Regions from separate parts of the Exiguobacterium sp. A1_3_1 genome, predicted to be linked through region 4. Evidence: riboswitches for the same ligand, from Rfam matches in the RefSeq annotation. Region 4 holds a riboswitch; each other region holds the start of a gene.

Region 1 (7,771 bases), on a different contig from region 4:
CCCCTTCCGGTGCTGTCGCGACACCTTGGACAGTCGTCACTTCCTGCGGATTACGTTCTTCGATTTCGATCGCGTCTCCGGAAACGAGCGAGAAGTCGAACGTCGAGAGCGGTGCTGCGACGTAAAACGGAATACCAAAAGCTTGCGCGAGCAATGCCAATTGGAACGTCCCGATTTTATTTGCCGTATCGCCGTTTCGTGTAATGCGGTCGGCACCGACGATGATCGCATCGATCTGTTTTTCTTTCAGCGTATGGGCGACCATGTTGTCCGTAATTAACGTGACATCAATGCCGGCACGTTGCAGCTCCCATGTCGTCAATCGTGCTCCCTGCAGTAACGGTCGCGTCTCACTCGCAAAAACGGATAATTCGATGCCGCGTTCTTTTGCGATGTAGAACGGCGCAAGTGCCGTTCCATAAGCAGCGGTCGCAATCGATCCAGCATTACAAATCGTTAGGATCCGGTCGCCTGACTGGAACAATTCCAGTGCATGAATCCCGATTTGACGTGACGTCTGCGCATCCTGGTCGTATAAGGCGACCGTCCGTTTTTCCAACCGTTCGCGAATCTCTTCTACCGACGTCCCGTCTTGAATGATTGGATTCAACTGATTGAGTACATTTCGCAAATTGACGGCCGTCGGTCGTGTCGCGAGTAACGTCGCCGATGTCTCAAGCAAGGCTTGCTTGTAGACCGGTAGCGCCGCTTCAAACCGGTATGCTTCTTGAACGAGCACGAATCCACCGAATAAACTGATCGCAGGCGCGCCCCGGACACGTAGTTGTTTAATCGCCTCAACGGCTTGCGCGAGATCAGCAATGACTTCATAGTGCTCTTCCTGCGGTAGACGTGTCTGATCGAGAATCGTCAAGACACGATCTTCGTAACGAATACTTTGGACGAATGTAGTCATCGGCTGAGTTCCTCCGTTACGTCAAAGTTTCGTAAATCATCGAATGTCCGGCATTCTGTACGGCGTTTGATTAACGCCGCTCCTAGACGAAGAGCGTGACGTTTCCGCTCTAAGCGTTCCGTCGTTGAATCGATTGATTCTAAATCAGCGACCGGTGCAAGACCAATCGTCCGCCGAATCAATTCGCAACCGGCAAAGCCAAGGGCATCCTGCAAGATCGTGCTCAGTACATCATCGACGAGTCCTGATGCCTGGAACGGTTCGACGGCTTCCCGTTCCCATAAGGCACGGAACGTTGAAGCGAACGTCAGCCAGAACGTATCGATATCCTTGATTCGGGCGTCACGTCGTGTAGGGTAATCCGGATATGCTGCGAAGAATAGATGCGCAATGAACTGCCCGACATCGAATCCGAATGGACCATAAAAGGCGAATTCTGGATCGATGACTTTCGTTTCCGTCGCTGAGGCGAAGATGCTTCCTGTATGTAGATCGCCGTGCAACAATGCATCTCCTTTCGTGATGAAGAGCGCTTCGAGTTTTGCGACTTCGCGTTTCAACTCATCGTCTGCCCATAAACGTGCCACCTCTTTTTCGAGTCCGGCTTCAATCTCGTTCGTCTCCGCGTCATGAAACGGATCCGTGAAGATTAATTTTTCCGTGATGTCGCACAAGTCTGGATTGTAGTACGTTCGGGCGACACGTTTCTTTTCAACCGGACCAAGCGCAAAGTCCGATGTATGGAATAACGTCCGAGCGAGATAAGAACCGATATGTTCCGCAAGCAACGGATACTGTTCACCTGCGAGTAAACCGCTTCGAACGATCGTCAGATGTGAAAGATCTTCCATGACCGTATACGCCTCTTCATGACTAGCATGAAAAACACGTGGTACGAACGGTACGGCATGCCGTGCGAATTCACGGAGTGCGGATTGCTCGATCCACGCTCGTTCGAGCGATAACGGCCAGCTCTCCCCGACGACCTTCGCATATGGTAATGCTTGTTTTAAAATCAAGCGATGTTCGCCTTCTCGAATCCGAAAGACGAGGTTGAGGTTCCCGTCGCCAATCTCTTCTGCTTCGACGGCTCCATCGCCGATCAGTCCTAATGTCCGAACACGATCAATCGCGTCCTGTTCTGTGAATGCTTTATATGTCATCTCAGTTTCCCCCTATGTGATACACGAAAAAGCGCCTCTTTTCGTCATCGAAAAGAGGCGCAGAAAAGTCACTGCGTCCTCTTATCTCTCAGACGAAACGTCTGTTGGATGTAGCACCGTGCCTAGTGGTCGGTTGCTGCGGCGTCATCGGGCCAATTCCCTCTGCCAACTCGCGATAAGAGTCGTATGTAATTGTCGTGTGTGATATTGATTTGAATCTTACGCAATCGACTTCCTCGCTGTCAAATCGAAATCAAGCAGAAACGGATATCATTTTTAAGTCATCTATAGAAAGAGTATTTTCAAAAAAATAAATTTTCTAAAAATAGTTTGACAAGTCACGATTCTCATGTAAAAATTGCAATTAGATTTCACAATTTCATCCAATTCTTATCAAGAGCAGACGGAGGGACAAGCCCTACGATGTCGCAGCAACCGACCTTTTGGCACGGTGCTAATTCTTGCAGCTACTAAGCTGACAGATAAGAGTCCACGTTCGAATCATTCATGGTCTCTTGTCGCTGACGAGAGACCATTTTTTTGTTGAAGGAGGAAAGACATGGCTTATATCACTGCTACTTATCAATTGACTGCCCGTGATCGACTCGAGCAACGCGCTGAACAACTCGCGCTTGGTCTGACAGTCGGTTCTTGGACGGAACTGAATCATCTCGAACAACAACAACTCGCCTCGTTCAAAGGGGAAGTCGTACATACCGAAGAGCGCGATGGCAAAGGATATATCACGATTCGTTATCCGGAACATAACGTGTCGCGCGACTTTTCTGCGATTCTGACGACCGTCTTCGGGAAACTCTCACTCGACGGTGAAATCAAACTAACGGAATTGCTATTACCCGATACATTTACGTCGGACTTTCCAGGTGCAAAATTCGGGATCGAAGGGGTCCGCTCCTTGATTGGTGTCGAAGATCGCCCATTGTTAATGAGCATCTTCAAAGGAGTCATCGGACGGGATTTATCGTTCCTTCGTGATCAACTCGAAGGACAACTCGCTGGTGGGATTGATCTCGTCAAAGACGATGAGATCCTATACGACAATCCGTTGACACCGACGATTGACCGGGCACGAATCGGACGTGAGGTCATCGATGCTCACTTCCACCGGACCGGTAAACGTGCGTTATATGCGATCACACTCAGTGGTCCCGTCTTTACGCTCAAGGATCAAGCCAAACGATTGATTGATGCTGGAGCGACTGCTTTCTTGCTGAATACCTTCACATACGGACTCGACGTCTTACGCGAACTGGCGAGTGATCCGGAAATCAACGTTCCGATCTTCAATCATCCAGCATATAGCGGTGCGTTGATTGCTAGCCCGAATCACGGAGTCGCTGCCCCTGTCTTACTCGGCACATTACCGCGTGCTGCTGGAGCAGACTTGACGCTATTCCCGTCTCCTTACGGCAATGTCGCTTTACCAAAGGATGTCGCCCGTGGCATCGCGGTCGAAGCGACCCGTCTCGGTCAGACGAAATCGATCTTCCCGGTTCCTTCAGCTGGTATTCATCCTGGACTCGTCGCTCAACTCGTACGGGACTTCGGGATCGATTCCGTCATCAACGCCGGTGGCGGCGTACATGGTCATCCGCAAGGTGCTGCGGCTGGTGTCATTGCTTTCCGTCAGGCACTCGATGCGGCACTCGCAAATGAATCCCTATCGGCGGCAGCATCGCGTCATGAAGAATTACGGATCGCCCTCGACGCTTGGGGGATCAAGTCATGACCGTACGGATTCTCTGTGACTTCGACGGGACAGTGACGACGCAAGATAATATCATCGCACTCATGCAGGCATTTGCGCCAGCGAGTGACTTCGAACCGTTAAAACACGGCGTACTCGACCGGACGTTATCGATTCAGAGTGGTGTCGGGCAAATGTTCGCACTTCTGCCATCTGACGGGAAAGCAGCCTATCTTGACTTTTTGTTGGAGCGCGCGGTTATTCGCGACGGATTTTCGGAGTTACTGCAGTACAGTCGTCGTCAAGGCATCGATTTTTCGATCGTCAGCGGCGGAATGGACTTTTTCGTCGAACCAATCTTAGCGCCATTCCTTGAGCAGGAGCGCATCTATTGCAATGTCGCGAATTTTGACGGTCCATTCGTTCATATCGATTGGCCACACGCCTGCGATACCCATTGCACGAACGGGTGCGGCTGTTGTAAAACGTCCGTTGCTCGGACACTACGTAAAGACGGTGACGTCATCATCGTCATCGGCGACTCGGTGACGGACTTCGAACTCGCAAAACAAGCGGATCGTGTCTATGCCCGTGATTATCTGATCACGTTGTGTGAAGAGAACGATATCGCCTATACACCGTTTGAGACATTCCACGATATCGTTCATGATTTAACACGAGCGGAGGTGACAACATGACATTCATGCGACGGTATGAAGAGCTACGCGCCATCAAACAAGAGCTTTCGGCACGCGATTGGTTCCCTGGTACGAGTGGCAATCTCGCCATCCGGACGTCCGGTGTCCCGGTTGAATTCCTTGTGACGGCAAGCGGAAAAGATAAACGGCAGACGACTCCTGACGACTTCGTTCATGTCGATGCGACCGGTCAATTGATCGGTGAGCAATCCGGGCGTCCTTCCGCTGAGACATTGCTTCATGTCGAAGTGTTCAATCGAACGGACGCCGGTTGTTCCCTGCATGTCCATACGATTGCGAACAATGTGATTTCGGAACTCTATGGCGATCAAGGCAGTATCACCTTTTCCGGTCAAGAAATCATCAAGGCACTCGGACACTGGGAAGAGGATGCGACGGTCACGGTGCCGATCATTCCGAATCATGCGGACATCCCGACGCTTGCCGCTGCTTTTGCACCGCATGTCACAGCAGACAGTGGTGCCGTCCTGATCCGCAATCACGGAATCACGGTCTGGGCACCGACCGCCTTTGAAGCAAAGAAACACCTCGAAGCCTTCGAGTTTTTATTTAACTATACGTTGACGTTGCAATCATGCCGTCAATCCATTCATTAAAAGGAGGAATCATCTCATGGCAACAGTCTTATTCCAAGAAACAAACACACGGTATACGGATCAAACGGAAGTCGCTGACTTCCTTGCGTCACGCGGCGTTCTTTACGAACAATGGGACGTTTCGAAACTTCCAGCGCCTCTCGTTGAGAACTTCACACTGACGGATGCAGACAAACAAACGATTCTCGATACGTTCGCTCCCGAAATCAAAGACGTATCAGAACGTCGTGGGTATCAGACAGCTGATATCATCTCACTTTCGGATACGACACCGAACCTGGATGAGTTGCTCGTCAACTTCCAGAAAGAACATCACCATACGGATGATGAAGTTCGTTTCATCGTCAGCGGTCATGGCGTCTTCGCGATCAAAGACGAAGAGGTCGGCTACTATAACATCGAACTCAATCCTGGTGATTTGATTTCCGTTCCTGTTAACACACGCCACTACTTTACGCTTCAAGACGATCGTAAAGTCGTCGCCGTCCGAATCTTCGTCACGACAGACGGCTGGGTTCCGATTTATGAAAACGAGACGTCAACGGTCTCTTAAGAACGATAAAAGCGCTGTTTTCCTTCATATGAAGGGAATCAGCGCTTTTCTTATCGCACAAACATATCACTACATTGACACGTAACCGATATAATGAAGGAAAAGCGATGAGGAAGTGAGCGTCATGCATATTCGTCCCGTAACGGAACACGACTTACCAGCGATTCTCGCCATCTATAACGAAGGCATCGAAGATCGAATCGCAACGCTTGAGACCGACCAAAAGGACTTATCCTTCATGACCCAGTGGTATGCAGAACGCACCGATCGATATGCCGGATATGTCGCTGAAGATGACACAGGTGTCCTCGGCTTCATTTCCCTCGATCCGTATAATCCGCGTCCTGTCTACGCATCCGTCGGTGAGATTTCGGTTTATATCACCCGGACTCATCGTGGACAAGGGATTGGCACACGTTTGCTTGAAACGGCTGAGCAACACGCCCGTGATCATCAGATGCATAAACTCATTCTCTTCACCTTCCCATTCAATAAAATCGGACAAAAACTCTATATCCGCTCCGGGTTCCGGATCGTCGGAACGTTTAAGGAGCAAGGACAGTTGAACGGCGAATATGTCGACGTCATGGCGATGGAGAAACGCTTGCGATAGGATTCATTGAATGCCAGACGGGGAATAGTCAATTCGAGTCATTGAGAGAGGATGAACCTAATGGATATTCAACAAATTCGCAATGCAACACTCGTTGTCACGTATGCCAATCAAGTCTTACTGATCGATCCGTTCCTCGGCGAAAAAGGCAGCTTGCCTCCCTTCGGTCAAACACCGAATGCCATCGCTAATCCACTCGTCGACTTACCGGTCGATGTCAACACACTGCTCGATCCTGACGCCATCTTCGTCACGCACCTGCACGCTGATCATTTCGATGATGCTGCTAAACAACTATTACCCAAGCATTTGCCACTCTATGCGCAGCAAGAAGAAGACGCGCAGCATATCCGAGAAGCCGGCTTCACGAACGTCTCTTCCTTCGATTCCGGTGTGACGATCGGTGATATCCAAATCCATCGAACAGGTGGACAGCATGGTGTCGGTGAAATCGGCGAACGGATGGGACGTGTGTCTGGGCTCGTCCTCACCCATCCGGACGAACCAACACTTTATATCGCAGGTGATACGATCTGGTGCGACGAGGTCGCGCATGCAATCGAACAACATACACCCGATATCATCGTCGTCAACAGTGGCGCCGCCCAGTTCTTGACCGGAGAGCCGATCACGATGTCACAGCGTGATCTCCTTGCCGTACACGAAGCGGCGGCGGAAGCGACGATCATCGTCTCGCACCTCGAGTCCGTCAACCACTGTCTCTTGCGACGTGATATGATTGCTGACTTTTTAGCCGCCTTCCACCTTTCTGCCCATTTCCTGATTCCAGAGGATGGCGAAACGATGTCATTTTAAGAACAGTAACCTTCATTAAAAAGAAGTCCTGCTTTTCGAGTAACAATCGAAAGCAGGACTTCTTTTTGTTATGGGATGACAAGACCTAACAAGCGAGCAAAGGCGACTGCTTGCTCTTCCGTAATGACAGCGCCTGGTAAAAATCGCGGATCGATCGTAATACCAGAGAGTTCCGTCTGCCGGAGGTCGAGACCTTTTAACGGTGTTTCAATCCATTGGCTATCTGTAAGCCGGACCGCTTCGAGTTTCCAATGGGTCGGCTTCACTTCGAAGAACTGTGCTTCTTTCATCGTCGTTTCGCTCCAGTGTTGATGACGGACCGTACTGCGAATGAACTGTGCGTAATCCGCAAGCCCTTCCTGAATCGTTAAATGGTCAAGCGTACAATCTTCAAACTGGATGCCCGTCATCCGGCATCCGACGAAGGACACACGGTGAAAACGAGTTTCTTGGAAGTGACATCCCGTTAAGTCGCATTGCTCAAAACGAATATCTTCGAACGAACCACGGTCAAAGGTCAGATTCGCGAACGAGACATTTTGAAAACACACTTGATAGGCATCGATGCGTTCTGTCAGTTCACTCGGCATCGACTCTTTCTCATAACGCGCTCCTTTTAGATACGGGTCATCGATTTCGACTTGATCGAACGTCTCTGGCTGAAGCGTCTTCGGTAATTCTGGTAAT
Region 2 (7,771 bases), on a different contig from region 4:
TTTGAGACAGCCGATGCGCCAACTCCGGGCTTTAAAGCGGTCAAAACAGCTGCTAGCAAAAAAGTCGAATACTTGAAGCTCAAGCCTGGTAAGGAAAAAGAAGCTGCCTTCCTTGAATCACGCCGTTATGGTGCGTTGCTTGGCGCAACATCAGAATTCAACAAGATGGAAGGCATCACGGTCAACGAGCAAGACAAAAAAGCCTACATCGCCTTGTCTTATGTGTCAGGCAGTACCGAAAAACAAGAAGGTGCTGTCCAAGACGACATCCAGCTTGAAAAACGCGAATCGGGTGCAACATTCGAAATCGATCTTGGCCGTGCAACAGGCATCGACAGCCGTTACGTACCAACGAATATGCAGGCACTCGTCATTGGTGAAGATTTGAAGAAGCCGGATGCTTACGGCAACACAGCGAATCCGGATCTCGTCGCGAATCCAGATAACCTCGCTTATTCCGCGACATCTAATACGCTCTTTATCGGTGAAGATAGCTCCTTGCATACGAATAACTTCGTTTGGGCCTATAATCTGAAGACGAAGAAGCTTTCACGGATTCTGTCCGTTCCAGTCGGAGCGGAAGCAACTGGTCTCCGTTCACTCGATCATGTTGGTGGGTATAGCTATCTCTTGAGCAACTACCAGCACCCAGGTGAAGCATTGACAGGGAAACAAATCACGGCCGTCGATCCAAAAGCGCTCGAACAAGCGATGAAAGACGGCATCGGGATTCAAAAAACAGGTGGTGTCGGTTACCTCTCTGGTTTACCGAGCGGTCATAAATCGTATACGCATCGATAAGATACTAAAAACGGATTCCCAAGCGCGGGAATCCGTTTTTTTATGCGTTGTTCTTCTTTTGTTTTGCTGCCTCTTCTTCCACACGTTGCAGCAGTCCATGAACGATTTTCTCGTTCTCCCGCTCGCCACCGAGTGACAAGAGACTTTTTCCAACAAAGTTCGCCCCCTCATTTTTTCCCGTATAGATCAACAGACAGCGATCATGGTCGATCGGTTTGAGCGTAAAGGTCATCTCGATCTTGAATATTTTAGCCAATGTGAATCCAATCGTATTTTGCTTGAAGTCCGGCTCGTTCGTATAGGCTAAATCGGTCACGATATAGGTTTCGAGTCGATTGCCCTGCATATACGTTTGGCGATAGGTCGAACCGACGACACCCGGTTTTCGTTCAATCACCTCGTGCTGGACGACATTTGGAATCAAACGCTGCAGTCGCGTGTGATCAAACAAGTGCCATGCTTCTTCAATCGGAATATCGAGCTGTCGTTCTTCTCTCCACGTAATCATACACCTGCCCCCTTTTTCTATAGAAATACCCTGTCATCCGGTCTTGTAACGTCCGGCGACAGGGCGAGAGCAGATTCTTATTTTACTGTGCTTGTTTCAAGGGCTGCACCGAGGAACTTCGCTAGTTCGAGCATACCGTAGCGTCCTGCAGCTGCCTCAGCATCCGAATTATAGTTCGTATTCGTATTGACGTCATACGTATAGATCGTACCTGACGTATCCTTAATGAACTCGATACCGGCGACCGCGATTTGGTTCGCTTGGAGGAATGCTTCATATTTTTCAATGATTGGGTCATCGAAGCCTTCAACGATTTGGAACTTCATCGGTGTTTGCGGTGCTTCTTCACCAACTGGGCAGAACAAGTCGTCGATTACACATGCATCCGCTGGGCAAAGCTCAAAACCTTCTGATGTATCGACTCGAACCGCGTAGACGAACTTTCCACCTACGAACTCACAACGTGTGATGTACGGTTCTGGTGCTTGAATATACTCTTGAATCAACGTGATGCCATCGACTGGTTCGTCGAATGTCGGACCGTCGAGATAAGCTTCAAGTGCTTCAATCGAGTGGAACAGCTGGACGCCGAGACCTTTCCCAGCCCGGTTATGTTTCGTGATGAATGACGAAACGCCAATTTCTTTTGCTGCTTGTACGATTTGATCGCGTCCGACGGCAGCCGTCGTCTTCGGTACACGAATCCCAGCCTTACGCAACGCCGTGTATTGATTGACTTTGCTGACTTCTAAACGAAGCGCACGCGTTCCATTAAAGACAGTCCGGTCATGCTCTTCTAACCAAGCGAGGACCCCTTCCGTCAACTCCGGCGCGTAACGATGCCCCCGCGTATGCGAAGAGGCACTCATGCGGCTGTAAAAGACGCCTTCTGGCGGCAGTTCGTCCAGCGGAACGATCCCTTCATTCAAGTGCCACTCTTCATACGGTAACTCGAGTTCTTCGAGACGTTTGATGAGATGGTCCGTCCATTCTTGATTTTCGTGGAGAATATGAATTTTTGTCATGATTGTTGACCTACCTTTCGTTTCGCTTCGACCAGTGGCATTACGTCACGAGCAAAGCGTTCCATTTCTTCGAGTTGTGGTGAGAATTGTAATAAGAGTAACGTGACACCAACAGCTTCGAATGCTAGAATCCGTTCAGCGATTTGTTCTGGTGTTCCGATTAAATTCGGACGTAGACCACGGTTCGAGACGGAATAATCGTTTCGTTCGACCTGTTGCTCCAGTTGCGATTTACTGATGAAATCCTGATAACCGGCATAACCGGCGCTGTCTTCCTTAACGTCCGTGATGCGTTGCCATTCAAGAAGTGCTTCTTCTTCCGTATCCCGACAAATGATGTAGGCCGCAAGACCGAAGCTCTCGAGCGGCGTTTGTCCCGTCGTTTCCCGGCGTACTTTCATATCATTGATTTTATGGGCTACTTCTTCAACAGTACCCCCATGCATGACATAAGCATCACAGTGTTCGACGATCGTTCGTTTTCCAGCTTCACTCTCTCCACCAGCGTAGAGCTTGATGCCTGGACGCTGGACTGGCTTCGGATGGAGTTCCGCCTGCTCGATCGTGTAGTGATGACCGGAGAAGCTATACGGTGACGCATCTGCCCATAGTCCTTTCATGACCGTGACGAACTCTTCCGTCCGAGCATAGCGTTCATCGTGCGCTGTGAAGATACCGTTGTATTGTTTCGCTTCCTCTGCCCACCACGCTGAAACGACGTTGAGCGTAAAGCGTCCACCACTCAACTGATCGATGTTTGCCGCCATCTTCGCTGTCGTCGCTGGATTATGGAACCCGGGACGAACCGCTGTCATGATCTCAAGGCGTTCCGTCGTTGCAGCAATCGCTGCTGCCGTCGTCCATGCCTCAAGACTCGGTTCCTTGATGCCTTTAATATCGTTCAAGTTCAGTTCCGCGATCAACGTCGTCGAGAAGCCGATCCGTTCTGCTGTTTGTGCGACTTGTTTCGCATAATCGAAGGTCGGTGGCATCTGTTCATCCTCGACATTACGTAACCATCCCCCAAAAATCGGTAACCAAAAACCATACTCCACTCCATCGTCCCCCTTATCATAAAAAAACGCTCTTTTCGAAGTTCGAAAAGAGCGACGGTATCTTGTCCTGTCCGCTCTTATCTTCGGAAGGTATCCCTTCCTGGAAGTAGCACCTTCCGCCACGGCGGGGTTGCTGAAGTGTCTTCGGGCCAGTCCCTCGACTTCTCTAGATAAGATGTGTTGCATTCATCGTACAAAATTCACTGAACTAAAGCAACTATTAAACCGTCTTTTCCCATCGGAATTATTTCACACATAAAAAAATCCCGACGTAGTGTCGGGATCCGGTATTAATATGGTGCGACGAAATCTGATGTTGGCTCTGGCGTTTGTTCACCACGAACACGATCATAAAATTTTGCAAAGGTAACACTGAAATATGGTGTAATCCACAAGAATGCTAGGCCGAGGGTAACGATTCCTAAAAGAGCCCAACCAATAAACGACAGTAGAAGAAGGAATGCTTCCATTTTATGCCCGTCCATCATTTTTCGGGAGCGTGTAATGGCCTCTAAGATACCAATCGATGGTTCATCTCGCAAAATATAGAACGTTAGCATGTAAGAAAATGATTTAATGATTCCCGGTACGACTAATAGCAGTAACCATAAGAAGATAAAAAAGAGTTGTACGATGGCTAGACCAATCACTTTGAAAAACATACCATATGGTTCAAATAAATCCGTCACTTTCGTTTCTTCTCCGCGAGCAATCGACATCGCAATCCAAGTCCAACCGACTCCGACCGGGATTAATAAAATCGATACCAACGATACGACGAGATCCATCGTATTAGCTGGTTCATCTATATCTGATCCAAATAATCCAGGCACACCTTGAATGATACTAAACAGAATAACTGTTAGGACTGCGAATCCCCAACGACCGCTGAGCGACTCCTTCGCTGCTTTTTTTAATTGAGATGACATGAGTAAGGTCCTCCTTGAAAAATAAGTTCTCACCTTACTCTACGGCTAATAACTTCTAATGTTTCACTGATTTTTCAATAATTTCCCCTCTTGTTTCTGTTTCAACCAAGCGCGCTCAAGTTGCCGCTCACACGCTGTATATAACGAACGTCGACCGTCGAGGCGTTCCATCGCGAATGGAATACCATGCTTTTTCGCCTGAGCGATGACATGTGCACTCGCTGCATGAGAGACACGGCTCGTCACGACGACGATCGCGTCCGTCTTTTTGGCGAGATAAGCAATCTTTTTCGCGGACTGTGCGTCCCCTGCTAGATGAATTAATTCGATCCCCGTCGGCGCAAAGAACTCACGATAGACAGCGGTCTGTTGTTCGTTTCCAACGATAACAAGACGCATGCCTGTGAAGCGCGTGAAATCTAACGGTGTCTTATCAACGAAATCCATCAATTGTCCCGGTACGGCTGTTGTTACGATCGGTTCAATCGTTTGCTCTTTTGGCATACGGACGCGACGCTGCGCTTTTTTAGCTTTCGGCACCGGTTGCCGTTTCATTTTTCGTGCATACCGATTTGACTTTTTTGTTGTCACAGGCGTCTTCACTACCTGTTGTTCTATCGCTGACGGACGGTTGGATGATGCGTTGACGATCGGCTCTTCAAACGTGAACGGATGCTTCCAAGCAATCGTTAATGTATCCTTCCGTCCCCGCCACATGACGAGATCGACAAGTTGCCCTGCTTCTAGTCGGAAATAGCGCATGTCTTCTACCGGTACAACATAATAGAACGATCTACCCGACTCATCTTGCAGTGGACCATTCACCGTTTCCTCAATGATTCCATGTGCTTTGACGATTGCTTGTTCAAACACGACACGTTCCGGATTCTCTCTCATTCGCTCCGTCGAGACGACGGCTTCGATACGACATATCGTTTTTTGATCATCCTGACGATCGACACGGACCCGGACTTCCATGCCGTGCTCGAGATTCCAATCGCGGACGTCTCGTTCAGAAATATGACTGCCCGACCATTCTAGTAAAGTACCGCCTTTTAACCCCCGCTGAAACGTATAGGCATAACGTTGCTTGCGTACTGGCTCGACCGGTACTTGCGGTGGCATGACGATGGTCTGCTCTAGCTCTATTGCTTCATCGATGACCAATGTTTCTTGAACGTCGCGCGGTGCATAATACGCTGACATCTTGACCCATTCATCGATTCCGTTTACTTCGTCGAGCCAGAGTTGCCAATCTTCATACCGCTCCACGGCCGCTAATTTCATCTGTACCAATTCAGTTGCTCGTTCCATCACCTGTTGCATCATCCATGACCACTTCCTTTGCGTTTTTTTCACTATAGCAACGAAAAAACGCGGAAGTAGTTCAAAAAAACAGCCTGGTTGTTTTTTTGTTTAGGTACGTTGTTGAATTTCCACAGCCGGATCCTGACGCTTATATTTTGCGACGATGACGATCAAAACCGTGATGATCACAAGCAGGAACCAAGAAGACAATTTTCCAAGATCAACGACTGCCCATCCGCCTTCTTGATGCGGATAGACCCAGCCTTTAAAGAACGTTACGATGTTCTCCGCGATCCAAATGAAAAAGGCGATCAATAAAAAGGACAGGACGAGCGGCATCCGGTAGATCGTTTGCTCGATCGTAAAATGAACCCATGACTTATAGAAGACGAGAACGACGAGGACCATCAATAGCCAGCGTGCATCGAAGATCCAGTGGTGGGTGAAGAAGTTGAGATAGACGAGACTCCCGACGCTGATCGCAAGCCAAGGTGGTGGAAATGCTATAAATCGTAAATGAAATCGCCGAAACGCCTGGCAGACATAACTCGCAACGCTTGCGTACATGAATCCTGCATACAAGGGAACACCAGCCACTTTCGTCAAAGCGTCTTCCGGATAACTCCAAGATCCGACGTTCACTTTAAACAGTTCAAGGGCTAGACCAATGACGTGAAACAATAAGATCAGTTTGAATTCTTCCATCGTTTCATAACGCGTGACGAGTAAGACGATTTGGACGAGAATACACCAAAGCAACAAAAGATCATATCGAGCAACCGGTTCAGTAGGAAGATAACGTGAAAGAGCAAGCGCCGCAAAAATCATCACGGGAAAGACGCAACAGATGGCTTCTATGTATGTAAAACGAATCAGGTGCCGGATCGCTTTCATTTTTCTCCCTCCTTTTTCTTCAGTATACGTTTCTCTTTTATCCTTCCCCTCCTACTTAGGATGTAAAAAACGGAAAATTTCGTCTTTCTTCTTCCACTTTCCTCATGATACAGTTAACAAATCAATTATTTTTAAGAAATGAGGTGCCAGACATGACGCGTCATCGTGCTTCCTGGTTGTTACGCGCTACGTTAAAGTGGGGGCTCTTCCTACTTGGTTTATTTTTACTCGCCCTTGGCTCATCGATGATGATCACAGCTGAACTCGGTGTCTCGACGTGGGATGTATTGCATCTCGGTCTCCAAAAAAAGACGCCGCTATCCGTCGGAACGATCATCTTGCTTGTCGGTCTATTACTCGTTTTCGTTAAGTACGCATTAGACCGCGTCACACCGCAAATCGGAACGCTCGTCAACGCGATTTTCGTTGGTGTCTTCATGAATCTTGTGCTTGGTTCTCATCTCTTACCCTCTTTTGAATCGATCTGGTTGAATACGCTCTGGCTGATTTTCGGTATCTTCATCATTGGGATGGGCGCTGGTCTGTATGTCGCTGTCGGATACGGGGCTGGTCCACGTGATGGGTTAACGCTGACACTTGCAGAGCGCTTCGGAACGTCGATTCGTCTGATGCGGACGATCATGGAAGTCACGGCATGCGGCATCGGTTGGTTGCTTGGGGGACCTGTTTTCTTCGGTACGATCCTCTCGATTTTCCTGATTGGACCGTTTCTGCAATTTTGGTTGTTTTATTTCCGCCGGATCATTGCAGCGATTGATGCAAAAGGAATTCCAGCGTCTGAACGCCAAATTAGCTAAGTCGCCTGACTCGATATCATTCTGCGTGAATGATATCTTTTTTTATGTCAGAAGCAGATAAGTTGCGCCATCAAAATAAACACGTTATATTCGTTTACATATCAATCTTTGATAGGTCAAAGGTTTCTTCGAACGAAGGGAAGGATGTGATGGATTGAGTATTTCCTGCACCGAAAAAGGACGTTTGATCTATGCACTCGTCTCCGTCAATAAGACGATTGCTCAAAAATTCGATCTCTGTACGGATGGTTTCAGTCAGACTCGAATGGACCTACTTGCTCAACTACAAGTCGATCAAACGATCAGTCAAAAAGAATTGCAAAAACGTGTCAATGTCGATCATGCAGCAGTGACCCGTCATCTCAAACATCTGGAATCGACCGGGATGATTGCTCGCGAGCGGTCAGCCGCTGACAATCGGGTGATTCTTGTT
Region 3 (7,771 bases), on a different contig from region 4:
GTTACGAAGTGCTGCGTTTAATGCCGCAAGACGATCTTCGTTAACTTGAACACCTTCCGTCATGAAGTATTTCTCGACGAGTTCTGGGTGTTGTTTTAATGCGTCTTCGAGCGTCGTGAAGATGACGCCGTTCGCCGCTTCACTGTTTTGCGCGTGGACGAGTTGTCCGTTACGCGTGACGAGCATGTGATCACGGTTTTCGCCGATCAATGCTTCGATATCTGAAGAAAGACCAGTGACGGTTTCGAGTTCCGTCGTACCTTCTGTGAAGTTCCAGCCTTCGATCTTGATTTTTTCTACTTTTGGCAATGCGAGCGTTGGGGCAAGATCAAGCGCGTCTTGACGCTTTGCGACCATCCAAGATGGTTCCCCTAAGCGAGTCGCACGTTCTGCCACTGCCTCGCGATTTACTGCAAGATTCAGTTCTACAGTCATCATGCTTCCTCCCTCGTCTTACGCTTTTGTTTCGATTTCGACGTCTTCGATGCCGAGTTCTTTTTTAACCCAGTCATAACCTTCTGCTTCGAGACGGTGTGCGAGTTCTTTACCACCAGACATGACGATTTTTCCGCCCATCATGATGTGGATGAAGTCTGGCTCGATATAGTTCAAGAGACGTTGGTAGTGCGTGATGATCAAGCAGCCGAATTCTGGTGAACGCATTTCGTTGACACCTTTTGCGACGACTTTCAATGCATCGATATCAAGACCTGAATCGATTTCATCAAGAATCGCGATCGCTGGTTTAAGCATCATCATCTGAAGAATTTCGTTACGTTTCTTTTCTCCACCTGAGAAACCTTCGTTGAGGTAACGGTGTGCCATTTCTGAAGGCATCTCGAGAAGACCCATTTGTGAATCAAGCTCACGGATGAACTTCATGAGTGAGATTTCATCGCCTTCTTCACGACGCGAGTTGATCGCTGAACGAAGGAAGTCTGAGTTCGTGACACCACTGATTTCGCTTGGGTACTGCATTGCGAGGAACATACCCGCTTGTGCGCGCTCATCGACTTCCATGTCGAGGACGTCTTCGCCGTCGAGTGTGACTGAACCAGATGTCACTTCGTACGATGGGTGACCCATCAATGCTGATGCGAGTGTTGATTTACCTGTCCCGTTTGGTCCCATGACCGCGTGGATTTCCCCGCCTTTGATTTCCAAGTTGACGCCTTTCAAGATTTCCTTGCCGTCGATCGCGACGTGTAGATCTTCAATCTTCAAGTGTGAAGCCTTCATGTTAGAATCCCTCCATCTATTCATTTCGTGACTGACGATTCAGAACACGAGCGTTACTAATTTAGTATCATTCTAATCTTAAAGAAACATCGCGTATTATTCAAGCGTCATCGCTCGTTGATTTTTCTCAAAATCATGCGTTTTGTTGAGAATCATTCGAAAGTTTCACCGGTTCCTCGAGTTCCTCGATCGTCGAAGCCCGATGAATCCGTTGTGACAGTAAGAGCAGTGGTATTCCGAATAATGTCAAGCCCGCTAATATCCCGAAAATCGGTAACGGACGGTCCGCTCCATATAAACTTAACAAATGTCCTCCGGCGATCGGACCGATTGATTGTCCGATCGACGTCAAGCCCATCGCTCCGAAATAACTGCCCCGTAATTCTGGTTTGGCGAACCGATCGGTCAAGATGTCGGTCATCGTGAACATCATGACTTCCCCGCACGTGAAGATGAACATCGCGACGATCATCAACCAGATCGCGTTCGCATTTCCCATGATGAACAATCCGATCGCAACAGTCGCAATCCCGGTCGTGATCGAGACGAGTGGTGACGTCTTCATACCAAACTTCATGATCGGATATTGAACGATCAAGACGGTGATCGCATTGATCGTGATCAAAATCGCATAGAGTGTCTTCCCGCCTTCAAGCAGTGACGTTTCCGTCAAGAACTGTGGCAATGTCGAGTTGAACTGACTGTAGCCGAAAACCCCGAAGATGATGCCAGCGAGTGCCAGCGTAAAAGCGATATCCGTCCGCAACAGACGAACCGTTGCTCCGAACGATACCTTTTTCCCACCATGCGTCTCGGTGATCGGATGGCGTTTGAATAAGATACCGATCATCCCCCCGTACACGATATAGACGAACGCTGTGATGTAAAACGTCGCGGACGTGTTCCCCGCACTCAGCAGTAAAGCAATTCCCGGTCCGATCGCTGCTGCGATGTTGATCATCGCGTAACGGATATTGAAGACGAACAATCGGTTCGCTTCGTCCGTCGTATCACTGATCAAGGCACGGGCGGATGGTTCAAAAATCGAACGACAGACCCCGTTCAAAGCACTGAGCGTAAAGAATGCCCAGAATGTCTCGACTTGTGCCAGCGCAATGAAGACGATCGCGAATCCGATCGTTCCGGCAAGCATCATCGCCCGGCGACCATACCGGTCCGACAAGGTGCCGCCGATGAAACTCATGACGAGACTGGCGATCGCCGAGATACTGAGTACCCAGCCAACATCGACAGGATCAAATTTCAGGACGGTCGTCATGTAGATGGCGAAGAACGGCATCGTGATGAACGTTCCGAGACGTGAGAAAAACGTCCCGAACAAGACCCCGAGTGTCAACGGATGCAGTTGACGTATGCGTTGCATATGATTCCCCCTAACCCCTGTTTCAGACAAATGAAAAGCATCCTTCCATTATATAGGAAGGATGCCGGCTTCGGTGAACTTATTTGCTGACTGGAACGACCGCACCTTTGTACTTGTCGAGGATCCAATCTTGGTTTTTCTTTTCGTGCAGAACGTCAAGAAGTGCTGTGACACGCTTGTCTTTTTCATCGCCATCACGTGTAACGATGATGTTGACGTATGGTGAAGACTCATCTTCTGAAGCGATCGCGTCTTTCAATGGGTTCAGACCGTTATCGATCGCATAGTTCGTGTTGATGAGGACGGCGTCGCCTTCATTGTTTTTGTAAGCTTGCGGAAGAAGTGATGCTTCGATGTTCGTCTTGAACTTGAGTTTCTTCGGGTTCTCCGCGATATCACCGAGTTGTGCATCTGTCGTTTTACCGTCTTTGAGTTTGATCAATCCTTCATTTTGAAGGAACGTCAAGACACGACCGCGTTCCGCGACGTTTGAGCTCGTTAAGATCGTTGCACCGTTTGGTAACTTATCGAGTGACTTGTATTTCTTCGAGTAAATACCGAGTGGTTCAACGTGGACGCCACCTGCGTTCGCGAACTTATATGATTTGTTTTCTTTTTCTTGTTGCTCAAGATACGGTACGTGCTGGAAGTAGTTCGCATCGATTTCTTTTGAAGCGAGCGCTTTGTTCGGAAGTACGTAATCTTGGAACTTCTTGATTTCAAGCTTGTAACCTTTTGCTTCGTATTCTTTTTTGACGTGCTCAAGAATCTCAGCGTGCGGTACGTTCGAAGCACCAACGACGAGTGTTTTGTCGTCGCTACCTGATCCTGATGATTTTTCGCCACATGCAGCAAGGCTAATAGCTAAGACGGATACAGCAGCAGTACCTACGAATTTTTTCCAAGTTTTCATGAATGATTCCTCCAATATGATTAAGTTTCGAATTAACGTTTATCGATCGCGCGGATCAGCAAGTCACCAATGATTTGGATGACGAAGACGATCGCTAAGATTAAGAGTGTCGCAATGACGATGACATCGTTTTGAGAACGCTGGAATCCTTCGATGAAGGCCATGTCCCCAAGTCCACCTCCGCCGACTACTCCGGCCATTGCCGTATAACCGACAAGTGAGACGAGTGTGACCGTGATACCAGAAACGATGGCAGGCAACGCTTCCGGGATTAAGACTTTATAGATGATCTGGAACTTCGTCGCGCCCATCGATTCAGCTGCCTCGATGACACCTTTATCGACTTCGCGTAACGCGAGTTCAACCATCCGACCGTAAAATGGTGCAGCACCGAAAATCAGTGCCGGTAATGCTGCCGTTGGTCCGAGGAACGAACCGACGATTGCTGTCGTAAATGGAATCAATAAGATCAGTAAGATGATGAACGGAATCGAACGGAAGACGTTGACGACCAAGCTCAACACTGAATAGAACGTCCGATTCTTGAACAATAACTCTTCGTTTGTCGCATACAATAGTAAACCAATGATCAAACCGAGGACGAATGTCGAAACACCAGCGATTGCCGTCATATAGACGGTACTGCCTGTCGCTTCCCACACCATGTCCCAATCTAGATTGTCAAAGAATGAAATCATCGGTGATCCACCTCCACTTCAACATCACTGGCTTGAAGCTTTGTGATGACCGCTTGTGTTGCTTCTGTTTCCCCGATCAACTGAATGAACAGTGTACCGAGTGCCCCTTCCTGTGATTGACCGACGTTTCCGCCGATGATATTGAACAGGACCGGCGAATCCTTCATGACTTCCGCGAGGATCGGGCTTTCTGCTGTCGATCCGACGAACGTCAACTGAACGATTTTTCCGGTTGGGTACCGTTCGCGTAGTTTCGCGAACGTTAACTCGTTCTCCGACGGCGACGTCAATTGTTTGACGAATTCCTTCGTCATCGCTTGCTTCGGATGACGGAAGACTTCTGCGACCGGTCCTTGCTCGACGATTTTACCGGCTTCCATGACGGCGACCCGGTGACAGATTTTTTGAATGACGTGCATCTCGTGTGTGATCAAGACGATCGTCAGTTTCAGTTTTTCATTGATGTCGACGAGTAACTCAAGGATTGAGTCCGTCGTCTTCGGATCGAGTGCACTTGTTGCCTCGTCACATAAGAGAACGTCCGGGTTCGATGCCAGTGCCCGAGCGATACCGACACGTTGTTTTTGACCACCGGATAATTGTGACGGATAGGCTTTTTCGCGTCCGTCCAAACCAACGAGTTGGATCAGTTCCGCGACCCGTTCCTTGCGGTGTGCTTTCGGGAAGCCACCGAGCTCGAGTGGGAACATGATGTTCTCTTCAACCGTCCGTGACCATAGTAAGTTGAAGTGTTGGAAGACCATCGAGACATTCTTGCGGACGCCTCGTAATTCCTTAGGTTTTAGTGATGTCATTTCAACACCATCGATTTGGATCGAACCACTCGTTGGTGCTTCGAGCATATTCAGTAATCGGATCAGGGTCGATTTCCCTGCTCCGGAATAACCGATTATTCCAAAAATTTCACCGCGCTCGATTGTCAGATCGACATTCGCGACGGCTTCGACCGCTCCGCGCTTTGAGCGATAAATCTTTCCTACGTCTTGTAAACGAATCACAACTGTCCCTCCTAAAATAAAAAAAGTGCGCGCGTTTTAGAGCAAACGCGCGCACTTTTCAGTACACAAAACCATTTGCTCTCATCTCCCAGACTTTTGTCTGCTGGAATTAGCACCACTTCGGATTAGATCCGCGGTTGCCGGGTTTCATCGGGCCAGTCCCTCCACCACTCTCGATAAGAGTTTCGGTATTAAGTTTGTAGAATATATTCTGAATATTAGCAGGGGTTATTTTTGTTGTCAAACAGTTTTTTCAGAAACTTTTTCGAGGAACGTGAAAGCACGTGTTAAGTCTTCTTTCAAATCTTCCGCATCCTCAAGTCCAACTGAAATCCGAACGAGACCGTCCGTGATGCCGAGTTCTGCCCGACGTTCTGCTGGGATTGACGCGTGCGTCATCCGTGCCGGCACCGAAATCAGACTCTCGACGGCACCAAGACTCTCAGCGAGTGTGAAGAAGTGTGTCGCCTCGACGAGTTTTTCTGCGTTCGCTGCTGAACCGACATCAAAGCTGATCATCCCACCAAATCCAGTCGCTTGTTTCGTTTGGATGTCGTGACCAGGATGCGATGCAAGTCCTGGGTAGAAGATGTTCGAGACGATGTCTTGCGCTTGTAGGAACGCAACGAGATCATGTGCTGTCTCTTCGATCGCATCCATTCGGATACCGAGTGTACGAAGACCACGGACGAGCAAGAAGCTGTCTTGCGGTCCAAGCACGCCGCCTGTCGAGTTTTGGATGAAGTGCAGCTCTTCGCCGAGCGCATCATCTTTGACGACGACAAGTCCAGCGACGACGTCCGAATGTCCGCCGATGTATTTCGTCGCACTGTGCAAGACGATGTCTGCACCAAGTGCGAGTGGTTGTTGATGATAAGGTGTCGCGAACGTGTTGTCGACGACGAGTTTAAGATCGTGACGTTTGGCGATCGTTGCGATTGCTTCAATGTCCGTTACTTTCAACAACGGGTTCGTCGGTGTTTCGACGTAGACGATCTTCGTGTTGTCTTGGATCGCTGCTTCCGTTGCCGCAAGGTCCGTCGTATCGACGAATGTCACTTCGATGTTGAACTTCGGTAAGACGCGTTGCATCAAGCGGAACGTACCACCGTAGACGTCATCCGTCATGACGATGTGGTCGCCAGACTCCAGCAAGTGGAAGACGGCATGAATCGCTGCCATCCCAGAACCGAACGCAAAACCACGTGCGCCGCCCTCGAGATCCGCAATCAATCGTTCGATGCTCGTCCGTGTCGGGTTCGCTGTCCGTGAGTATTCGTATCCGTCCTTAAGTTGACCGATTTTATCCTGCTTGTATGTGCTTGTTTGATAGATTGGAGGTGTGACGGCTCCTGTTGCCCGATCGACACCTGTTCCTCCATGAATCAATGCTGTCTTCTTACGCATGAGTTTCGTCCACCTTTTCAAAGATTTGTTGGCTTAAATAGCGTTCGGCACTGTCTGCGAAGACGGTGACGATCGTACTGCCGGGGTGACGCTTTGCGATATCAAGCGCAGCAACGAGCGCTGCACCTGCTGAACTACCAACGAGTAATCCTTCGCGAGCAGCGAGTGTATGAACCGCGTCAAATGCATCGCGGTCAGAAATCGTATGAATCTCATCAACGAGTTCACGCGGAACGAGGCTTGGCCATTTCGCTGTACCGATACCTTCTGTCTTATGCGGACCGGCTGGACCACCATTTAAGACGGAGCCTTCCGGTTCGACGATTGCTGCTTTTGTACCGAGACGTTGTTTTAAGAAGTCCGCTGTTCCGGCGAACGTACCACCTGAACCACAACCGGCAACGAACCAGTCGATGTGCGGCAAGTCCGCAATCAGCTCAGGACCGAGTGTCCGCTGATACGTGACTGGGTTCTCTTCGTTTTCGAATTGTAACGGAACGTAACTATTCGGAATTTCTTGACCGAGTTCTTTTGCCCGGTCGATGGCCCCTTGCATATCGAGTTCAGTCGGTGTGTTGACGACGGTTGCGCCGAGTGCCCGCATCAACGTCTGCTTTTCCTGACTGAATTTTTCCGGAACGACACAGATGACTTGGAGATCGTATTTTTTAGCGGCGAGCGCCAAGCCGATGCCGGTATTCCCGGCTGTCGGCTCGATGATCGTACCGCCTGGTGTCACATGTCCGTTTTCGATTGCTGCATCAACGAGTTGAATGCCAAGGCGGTCTTTGACGCTGCCCCCAGGGTTCATCCATTCGAGCTTCGCCAAAATGCGCGTACCAGCAGGCAAATCGAATGAAGTGATCTCGTAGAGTGGTGTGTTTCCGACGAGGTCGCGGACGTTGTTCGCGATCATCCGAAGACGATGTCCCATTCATCACGACCGGCAAGCATTTTCTCGGCATAGTGCTTCGCTCCTTTGAGGTCATGTGCGCTCGCAAATCCACATTGGACTTCGTTTTGCGCTGGAATCTCTTCTGCTGCGAGGACGTCTTTCAACGTCTTCTCAACGAGTTCGCTCATTTTTTCGACCGAGTCGAAGTTCATCATC
Region 4 (7,771 bases):
AACTGTTGCTTCCGAAAGAGCAGCTTGATGCGCTTTGGGCGATTCGCCGGACGATGAATGAGTCGAACGAGTTCGTCGATACGTTCCTGCGTAAGATTCGTGATACGAAAAATAATGAAGAATTTTTCGTCGTACTTGAGAAAGAACAGAAGAAGGCGGTCCGACGCGCGCCAGCTAAACCACGTACCGTCAAGAAGGAAACGACGACAGAAAAATAACTATTGCGACGCATAAAAAAATCGTTTAGTATAGGAAGGTAACTTACTCTGGCTCAGCAAATGAACCAGGGCGGAAGGAGAGAAATCAACCATGAAACAAGGAATTCACCCTAACTACAACAAAGTAGTATTTATGGATTCAACGACTGAGTACAAATTCTTAAGCGGTTCTACTCGTTCTTCGAACGAAACGATCACTTGGGAAGATGGTAACGAGTACCCACTCATCCGTGTGGATGTGTCTTCAGACTCGCACCCATTCTACACAGGTCGTCAAAAGTTCAACGCGGCAGATGGTCGTGTCGATCGCTTCAACAAAAAATACGGCCGCAAGTAATTACTTGTTGGTTCTTAAAAAACAGCCTGCCTCCATTACGGAAGCAGGCTGTTTTTGTATAGACTGAATTGTGAACGATACGTGAGATACGTCTTCAAGACGAACGAGAAGGCGATTCCGCCAGCAATCCCGATTAAATAGGGCATGACTTCCGGATGTGCCAAGACATAGTCCATGACTTTATGGAACGAGAGATGGCGGCCGACGAAGTAACCGGCACCTAAGAACACGCTGATCCAAATCAAGGCACCTGTATACGCATAACTCGCAAAAACGCGAAACGGCATTTTTGAGACGCCTGCAAAAAAGGCAGAGAGTTGGCGGAGACCAGGTATGTAGTAACCGATGATCAAGACCGATTTTCCGTAACGACGAAAACCGGCTTCAGCGGAAAGAATATGTTTTTCTGAGATACGCATTTTCGGTCCAACGCGGTGTAGTAGTGGCATACCGAGTTTTAATCCGAGTAAATAGCTGATCGTCATCCCGATGCAACTGCCGGCGTAAGCGGCGAGAATCGTACCGACGAGTGGTAGATTGCCTTGATGCATCCAAAATCCGGACAAAACGAGCAGGGTCTCATCAGGAACCGGCAATCCCACGATACCACCTGCGAGAAGGACGGAGAGACCAAGGGCACCATATTGGTGCAGGATGTCATGTAAGAGATGATGAATCGGGGACACCTTCTTTCGTGAGAATCTTCTTCTTCAGTGTACAGGAAATAGGGGGCAGTTGGAATGAAAGGACAAAAATTCTAGGGAAAGAAAAAATGAATTTTGATTTCCGGAAGTCAACCCTTTTTCTCGATACCGTTTCGGGCTATACTCGTTAAAGTGACTATTTTTAGAGGACGGTGTCGGACGATGATGCATGTAATAAATCAGTACGGCTGGATCGAAGTAATTTGTGGCAGTATGTTTTCCGGGAAATCGGAAGAGTTGATTCGTCGTGTCAGACGGGCGCAGTACGGCAAACTGCCCGTGCAAGTATTCAAGCCGGCAATCGACGACCGGTACCATGAAGAGCATGTTGTCTCTCACGTTGGCAACTCTGTCGTAGCGATTCCGATGGCGACGAGTCGTGATCTTTATGCGGCAGTAGCAGAAGAAACACAAATCGTCGGGATCGATGAAGTTCAATTCTTTGATGATGAGATCGTACAAGTCATCGAAGCACTCGCACAAGACGGAAAACGCGTCATTTGTGCAGGCCTTGATCAAGATTTCCGGGCAGAGCCATTTGGGAAAATGCCTGAATTACTGGCGCGCGCAGAATTCGTGACGAAACTACAAGCCATCTGTCTTTCGTGTGGGGATCCGGCTTCCCGGACACAACGTTTGATTGATGGGAAACCAGCCAACTATGATGATCCGATCATCCTAGTCGGAGCGTCGGAATCGTATGAGCCACGTTGCCGTCATTGCCATGAGGTACCTGGAAAACCGAAGCCGCTCCAATCGGTGCAGCACCAAGAACGATAAATGAAAAAAGGCGAAGGCTGGGATATAACTCAGTTTTACAGATGATAAAAAGGAATTGCACATCCTGAGTGATGGCGATTCTTTTTTTTCGTTAAACTCAGCTAGTTAAGTCTCAGCTTCTTTTAGTCACTTTTTTAAACTCGAGATTAATGATAAAGAAAGCTAGGACTAAAAGAATAAAGTAACTAATTACTACTTGTAACAGTTCTTTATCGTGAGTTAGCTAACTCTAAACATAGAGTATATAAGTAATTAAAAAGACAATAAGGATTCATCAACTGAAAACTCTTACTGTTTTTCTCGTTTGTATGTAACCTTTCGAAGGTTTTTGGTGTAAGGTATAGTGTTTTTGAAGGATTTATTTAATGGATAAATTGAAAAGATCAAACAACGATAACTGTTGATGTAAGGAATTGGAGGTAAACAAATGAGTAAATACCATAAATCTAGCATACGATTAGTTTTGATTGTATTAGTTACAGTCACAATCTTGTATTATGGTTTTAACTTTGAAATAGGGTACGGGATAATCTTTTTAATCGCAGCTGTTGGGTGTACCATTTATCTTAACTTTAAAGCAGCTAAAAAAGAAAAAAGTGAGAAAAAAATCCTATAATTAAATATGGGAGTTTCAGCTTGTAGACAACCCCTCACTTCGTAATTGAAATGAGGGGTTGTTGTATGTATTAATTACTAAAATGTTAAAGAAACGTGGATTCCCTGAGGGATCCAAGGACCAATTTGTAGGCTTTTCGAGGTTCACGGTAATGAAAGTAAGCATTGCTTGAAGCGTCGTTTTTTCACTCCCCGGATCTGTTGTACTCTCCTGTATATGACGTCTTAATCTAATTTGTCTTTTTGCTTTCGGGCAACGCGTCTAATGTAGAGAAATAGGGTACCTATTCCTTCAACCCAAGACCTAAAAATTAACGGAATGTCATGTTAGTCTAGATCTCTTTGATGGTACGTCGCATGTAGGAAATACTAAATACATGTTGAAGAAGCGTCATCTTGATTAACAGGACGAGGTCGATGCTTGTCCCAGGAAAACGATTTGAAATGAACAAAGCGCAATCCTCCCATTAGAGAAAATTGCGCTTTGCTTACAATCTGTAGCAGCTATTTGCTTCCATATAGAAACGAATAGCTGTTTTTTTGATTCAGCCTGTTTCTTGCGAAAACTGACACGATTGTTCGATAAAGCGAATCGTCTCACGGACGATTAGATCCTGATCATGATCGAGTGTCGCGACGTGATACGAGTTGAGTAAACAGTAGCTTCGTTTATCATTCGTTCCGATGTGCTGGTGCAGATAATCTGAGCTCGACGGCGGAACGACGTGATCGGTCGCCGAGTAGAGAATCAATGTCGGTAGAAGGATCGATCCGAGGCGTCCTTTTGTCTCATCCATCAGACGGACGAGTTCAAACGCACAACGGCTCGGAACGAGGTCATAAATGATTTCGAAGGCTGCTCGCTTAATGTCCGGTGCCCCTTCCGGTAAGTACTGTGGACCGTCCTCGAACGAAAGTGCTTCATAGGATGGAACGGAGAGTGCAGCATTGATCGTAATGATGCCGGCAAACGGAATGCCGTCAGCGGCGAGTGACAGTGCAAGCGTCGCACCCATCGATTGACCGATGACGAAGACTTGATCGCATGTTTCTTGTAAACGTTCATAGCCGTCTTTCAGGCTTTGCTTCCAACATCGAGCAGTCGATTGTTCAAACTCGCGGACGTTCGTTCCATGTCCACGTAAGCGCGGGGCATAGACGGTAAAACCTTCAGCAGCAAATGCCTCACCGACGTCCCGGACACTTTGCGGAGTGGCGTTAAAACCATGACAGATTAGAATGCCGATCGATCCACCTTGAAAATAAAACGCTTCAGCACCAGTCAATACAGGATAGTTCATCATTACTATTTTTCCTCCATTCATGAAAAAAACTCGTCGACGTCACTGCTTGGACGCTCACGAGTTTTTCACCGTATCATCCAAAGCCGCGCTTTGCTGGTCGGAGCACCTTACAGATTGCAGGTTGCCGTGAAGTCATAGAGCCAGGTCTCTCGTTCACTCTTGATAAATATCATATTGGAATTGTCGGAATAATCATTGAAACGATGGTAGCACGTTCAAAAATGACTTGTCAAATCGTTCTTGACGAATCATGATCCGTTCAGTAAGCTAACTCATAACTTAATCATCCATCGATATGCGCCAAATGGATTATTTTTGAAAAGTTGGTTGACTTTTAAAGTTCCGACCCGTAATGTAAAAATTAGTTTTACGACATAAGCAACAACGCAACAACACACATACGAATTTCATACCGCAATACTTATCCAGAGAGGTGGAGGGACTGGCCCTACGAAACCTCGGCAACAGACTCATTATGAGCACTGTGCCAATTCCATCAGACAGATGTCTGAGAGATGAGTGGAGTGGATTCTGCCACTGTGCGGATCCAGGTCTCTTCTTGTTTCTCAAGAAGGGACCTTTTTTGTTGAATGAAGGGGGAAAACGGAATGATTGCATTTCATCAAGTCAAAAAAACGTACGTCACGAAAGATCAGACGATTGCAGCACTCGACGGTGTCGACCTGACGATCGAAAAAGGCGAAATCTTTGGTGTCATCGGCTTTAGCGGTGCCGGAAAAAGTTCACTGCTCCGCTGTGTCAATCTGTTAGAACGACCGACGTCAGGAACGGTGACGGTCGATGGGGAAGATTTAACGCAACTGTCTCCGAAAAAATTACGCCAAGCAAAACAACGGATCGGGATGATCTTTCAGCACTTCAATCTATTGAATGCGAACACGGTCTTTACGAATGTTGCAAAGCCACTCGTTCTCGCAGGCGTCAAGAAAGACGAGATTCGCCGCCGGGTGACGGAGTTACTCGAATTCGTCGATCTCGCGGACAAGGCGAATCATTATCCGGATCAATTGTCGGGTGGGCAGAAACAGCGCGTCGGTATCGCCCGGGCACTCGCGACGCAACCTTCCGTCCTCTTATGTGACGAGGCGACGTCAGCACTTGATCCCCAGACGACGCATCATATTCTTCAGTTATTAAAACGGATCAATGCCGAGTACGGGATCACGATTCTCTTGATCACCCACGAGATGGGCGTCATCCGGGAGATTTGCGACCGTGTCGCCGTCATCGAAGCTGGAAAGTTGATCGAGTCAGGAACGGTCTTCGACGTCTTTTCGAATCCAAAGACCGAGACAGCACGGAACTTCGTCCGGTCTGTCATGCATGACGAGATTCCAGCATCGATTCGTCAGTTGATCGAGTCGCGAAATGCGCATCCAATCTATAAGATTCACTTCCTTGGACATCACACCGGGCAACCACTCTTATCGCAAGTCGCAAAACGCTTTGACGTCGATGTCAACATTTTGCACGGGAGCATCACAGAGTTGCAGGATACGCCGTTCGGCACCTTGCTCGTCGAGTTGATTGGTGAGCCGGCTGAAGTGAAACGAGCGTTACAATACATCGATCAGGCACAGGTGACGGTCGAGGAGGTGCTCGCTGATGCTAGTTAACTACAGTGATATCTGGACAGCATTCTTGCAGACGATGACGATGGTATCCGTTTCGCTCTTGTTCTCGACCTTGATCGGCTTACCACTCGGTATCCTGCTTGTTGTCACGCGAAAAGGAGCGTTACTTGAAAATGTTCCGTTGTTCACGTTCTTCAACAGTATCGTCAATATCTTCCGCTCGATTCCGTTCATCATCCTACTCGTCGCGATCATCCCGTTGACACGGTTGATCGTCCAGACGTCGATCGGAACCGAAGCTGCAATCGTCCCGCTCGTCTTTTACGCTGCACCGTACATGGCGCGTCTGATCGAGAGTTCTTTACTCGAAGTCGATAAAGGCGTTCTTGAAGCAGCAGAAGCGATGGGCGCGACACCGTTTCAAACGATTTTCCGCTTCCTCCTACCGGAAGCACTCGGTTCACTCATCCTGAACTTAACGATCGCGACGGTCGGCTTGATCGGGGCATCGGCGATGGCAGGCGCCATCGGTGGTGGCGGTTTGGGTGACTTAGCAATTACTTACGGCTATCAACGGTTTGATACGAAAGTCATGATCATCACGGTCGGGATTCTCGTCATCTTAGTCCAAGGCTTACAGACGACAGGCAACATCGTCGCACGAAAAATCAGAAGACATTAATCAAGGGAGCGATTCAGCCATGAAAAAAGCAGTAGCAATTGGAGCAACACTCACGACGATTTTATTTGCCGGGTGCGCAGCATCAGGAGAAGACGAAAAGACAATCAAGCTCGGTGTCAGCGGTTCAGACACACAAGTTTGGGACTATGTCGCCAAAAAAGCAGAAAAGGAGGGCATCAAAATCGAGCTCGTCAAGTTCTCCGATTATGTCCAGCCGAACATGGCACTGGCTGAGGGTGAAATCGACGCCAATGCCTTCCAGACGATTTCCTACTTCAACGCTTTCAAGAAAGAACATAACTTGAAGCTATCGCCGATTGCGACGACTGTCATCGCACCGATGGGGATCTACTCGGATAAATACAAGGACGTCAAAGACATTCCAACTGGCGGGAAAATCGCTGTTCCGAACGAAGCGACGAACATGGGACGCGCCCTCTTGTTACTGCAAGAAGCCGGTCTGATCAAGTTACCGGATGACTTCGATGGCAACGGTTCGGTCGATAAGATCGTCGAGAATCCGAAGAAGCTGAAAATCGTTCCGATCGTCGCCGGGCAAACGCCACGCGTCTTACCGGACGTCGCGGCGTCAATCATCAACAATGGCATTGCCGTTGACGCTGGCTTCAACCCGATCAAGGACTCGATCGTCCATGAGAACGAGACAGCAAAACCATACATCAACATCATCGCGACACGGACGGAAGACAAGAACAAAAAAGAACTGAAAAAAATCGCATCGCTGTATCAACAAAAAGATGTCGCGGCCTTCATCAAAAAAGAATACAAAGGCAGTACAATCCCGACGTTCGTCCCACTAAGCGACATCGGCGAATAATTTCAAAAGGAGAGTGGATAGCATGACGACACCAGTACGCACGACATGGGTAGAGACGATTGAACAAGACATCGAACAAAAACGGGAATCGTACCTTGAGACGAGTCACCGAATTCATGCGACGCCGGAAATCGGGAACGAGGAATTCTTTGCTTCGCGGCTCCATGCGGAGCGTCTAACGGCGGAAGGTTTTACGGTAGAACTCGGCGTCGCGGGGCACGATACCGCGTTCTTCGCGAAGAAGTCGAGCGACCGACCAGGTGCGACGATTGCCTTTCTTGCTGAGTATGATGCGTTGCCAGGCATTGGTCACGCGTGCGGTCATAATATCATCGGCACGACGAGCGTCGCAGCGGCGATCGCGCTCAGTAAAATACTCGATGAAGTCGGCGGGAGTGTCGTTGTCCTTGGAACACCGGCCGAGGAAGGTGGACCGAACGGTAGTGCGAAAGGCAGTTTCGTCAAACATCAGTTGCTGGAAGGGATCGATGCAGCCTTAATGGTCCATCCGTCAGGTCAAACACGGATCACGGGTTCTTCGCTTGCGGTCGATCCGCTCGACTTTGCCTTTACGGGTCGTCCGGCACACGCAGCGGCGTCACCGGAAGAAGGCATCAACGCCCTCGACGCTGTCATTCAACTCTTCAACGGAATCAACGCCTTACGTCAGCAATTACCGGACGATGTCCGGATCCACG

The links. A riboswitch is a leader RNA that binds a small molecule or an ion and turns the genes downstream of it on or off. The one in region 4 is predicted to bind S-adenosylmethionine.
Region 1: it holds a riboswitch for S-adenosylmethionine, as region 4 does, so the genes downstream of both, F8N00_RS05745 (2,3-diketo-5-methylthiopentyl-1-phosphate enolase) here and F8N00_RS00885 (alpha/beta hydrolase) in region 4, are expected to answer to the same signal.
Region 2: it holds a riboswitch for S-adenosylmethionine, as region 4 does, so the genes downstream of both, F8N00_RS10125 (LLM class flavin-dependent oxidoreductase) here and F8N00_RS00885 (alpha/beta hydrolase) in region 4, are expected to answer to the same signal.
Region 3: it holds a riboswitch for S-adenosylmethionine, as region 4 does, so the genes downstream of both, F8N00_RS05050 (methionine ABC transporter ATP-binding protein) here and F8N00_RS00885 (alpha/beta hydrolase) in region 4, are expected to answer to the same signal.

What each region holds. Positions count from the first base shown of each region.
Region 1 is NZ_WBYY01000035.1:13,771-21,541, forward strand. Features, by position in the region: gene mtnA (S-methyl-5-thioribose-1-phosphate isomerase) at 1-916, opposite strand, end outside; gene mtnK (S-methyl-5-thioribose kinase) at 913-2,079, opposite strand; SAM riboswitch class I at 2,158-2,261, opposite strand; SAM riboswitch class I at 2,467-2,568, shown strand; gene F8N00_RS05745 (2,3-diketo-5-methylthiopentyl-1-phosphate enolase) at 2,639-3,829, shown strand; gene F8N00_RS05750 (2-hydroxy-3-keto-5-methylthiopentenyl-1-phosphate phosphatase) at 3,826-4,485, shown strand; gene F8N00_RS05755 (methylthioribulose 1-phosphate dehydratase) at 4,482-5,102, shown strand; gene F8N00_RS05760 (1,2-dihydroxy-3-keto-5-methylthiopentene dioxygenase) at 5,119-5,655, shown strand; gene F8N00_RS05765 (arsinothricin resistance N-acetyltransferase ArsN1 family A) at 5,780-6,268, shown strand; gene F8N00_RS05770 (MBL fold metallo-hydrolase) at 6,329-7,084, shown strand; gene F8N00_RS05775 (pentapeptide repeat-containing protein) at 7,153-7,771, opposite strand, start outside.
Region 2 is NZ_WBYY01000083.1:353-8,123, reverse strand. Features, by position in the region: gene F8N00_RS10140 (PhoX family protein) at 1-801, shown strand, start outside; gene F8N00_RS10135 (hypothetical protein) at 842-1,309, opposite strand; gene F8N00_RS10130 (ATP-grasp domain-containing protein) at 1,387-2,334, opposite strand; gene F8N00_RS10125 (LLM class flavin-dependent oxidoreductase) at 2,331-3,389, opposite strand; SAM riboswitch class I at 3,464-3,566, opposite strand; gene F8N00_RS10120 (DUF975 family protein) at 3,680-4,318, opposite strand; gene F8N00_RS10115 (DUF2325 domain-containing protein) at 4,382-5,647, opposite strand; gene F8N00_RS10110 (DUF817 domain-containing protein) at 5,735-6,520, opposite strand; gene F8N00_RS10105 (YczE/YyaS/YitT family protein) at 6,673-7,338, shown strand; gene F8N00_RS10100 (MarR family winged helix-turn-helix transcriptional regulator) at 7,493-7,771, shown strand, end outside.
Region 3 is NZ_WBYY01000030.1:1,395-9,165, reverse strand. Features, by position in the region: gene sufD (Fe-S cluster assembly protein SufD) at 1-435, opposite strand, end outside; gene sufC (Fe-S cluster assembly ATPase SufC) at 454-1,239, opposite strand; gene F8N00_RS05065 (MDR family MFS transporter) at 1,373-2,623, opposite strand; gene F8N00_RS05060 (MetQ/NlpA family ABC transporter substrate-binding protein) at 2,703-3,536, opposite strand; gene F8N00_RS05055 (methionine ABC transporter permease) at 3,569-4,234, opposite strand; gene F8N00_RS05050 (methionine ABC transporter ATP-binding protein) at 4,231-5,253, opposite strand; SAM riboswitch class I at 5,332-5,436, opposite strand; gene F8N00_RS05045 (bifunctional cystathionine gamma-lyase/homocysteine desulfhydrase) at 5,494-6,660, opposite strand; gene F8N00_RS05040 (PLP-dependent cysteine synthase family protein) at 6,653-7,576, opposite strand; gene F8N00_RS05035 (S-ribosylhomocysteine lyase) at 7,573-7,771, opposite strand, start outside.
Region 4 is NZ_WBYY01000003.1:46,973-54,743, reverse strand. Features, by position in the region: gene rho (transcription termination factor Rho) at 1-218, shown strand, start outside; gene F8N00_RS00900 (type B 50S ribosomal protein L31) at 310-555, shown strand; gene F8N00_RS00895 (DedA family protein) at 591-1,241, opposite strand; gene F8N00_RS00890 (thymidine kinase) at 1,425-2,039, shown strand; gene F8N00_RS00885 (alpha/beta hydrolase) at 3,200-3,958, opposite strand; SAM riboswitch class I at 4,026-4,127, opposite strand; SAM riboswitch class I at 4,377-4,480, shown strand; gene F8N00_RS00880 (methionine ABC transporter ATP-binding protein) at 4,567-5,595, shown strand; gene F8N00_RS00875 (methionine ABC transporter permease) at 5,585-6,235, shown strand; gene F8N00_RS00870 (MetQ/NlpA family ABC transporter substrate-binding protein) at 6,255-7,073, shown strand; gene F8N00_RS00865 (M20 family metallopeptidase) at 7,096-7,771, shown strand, end outside.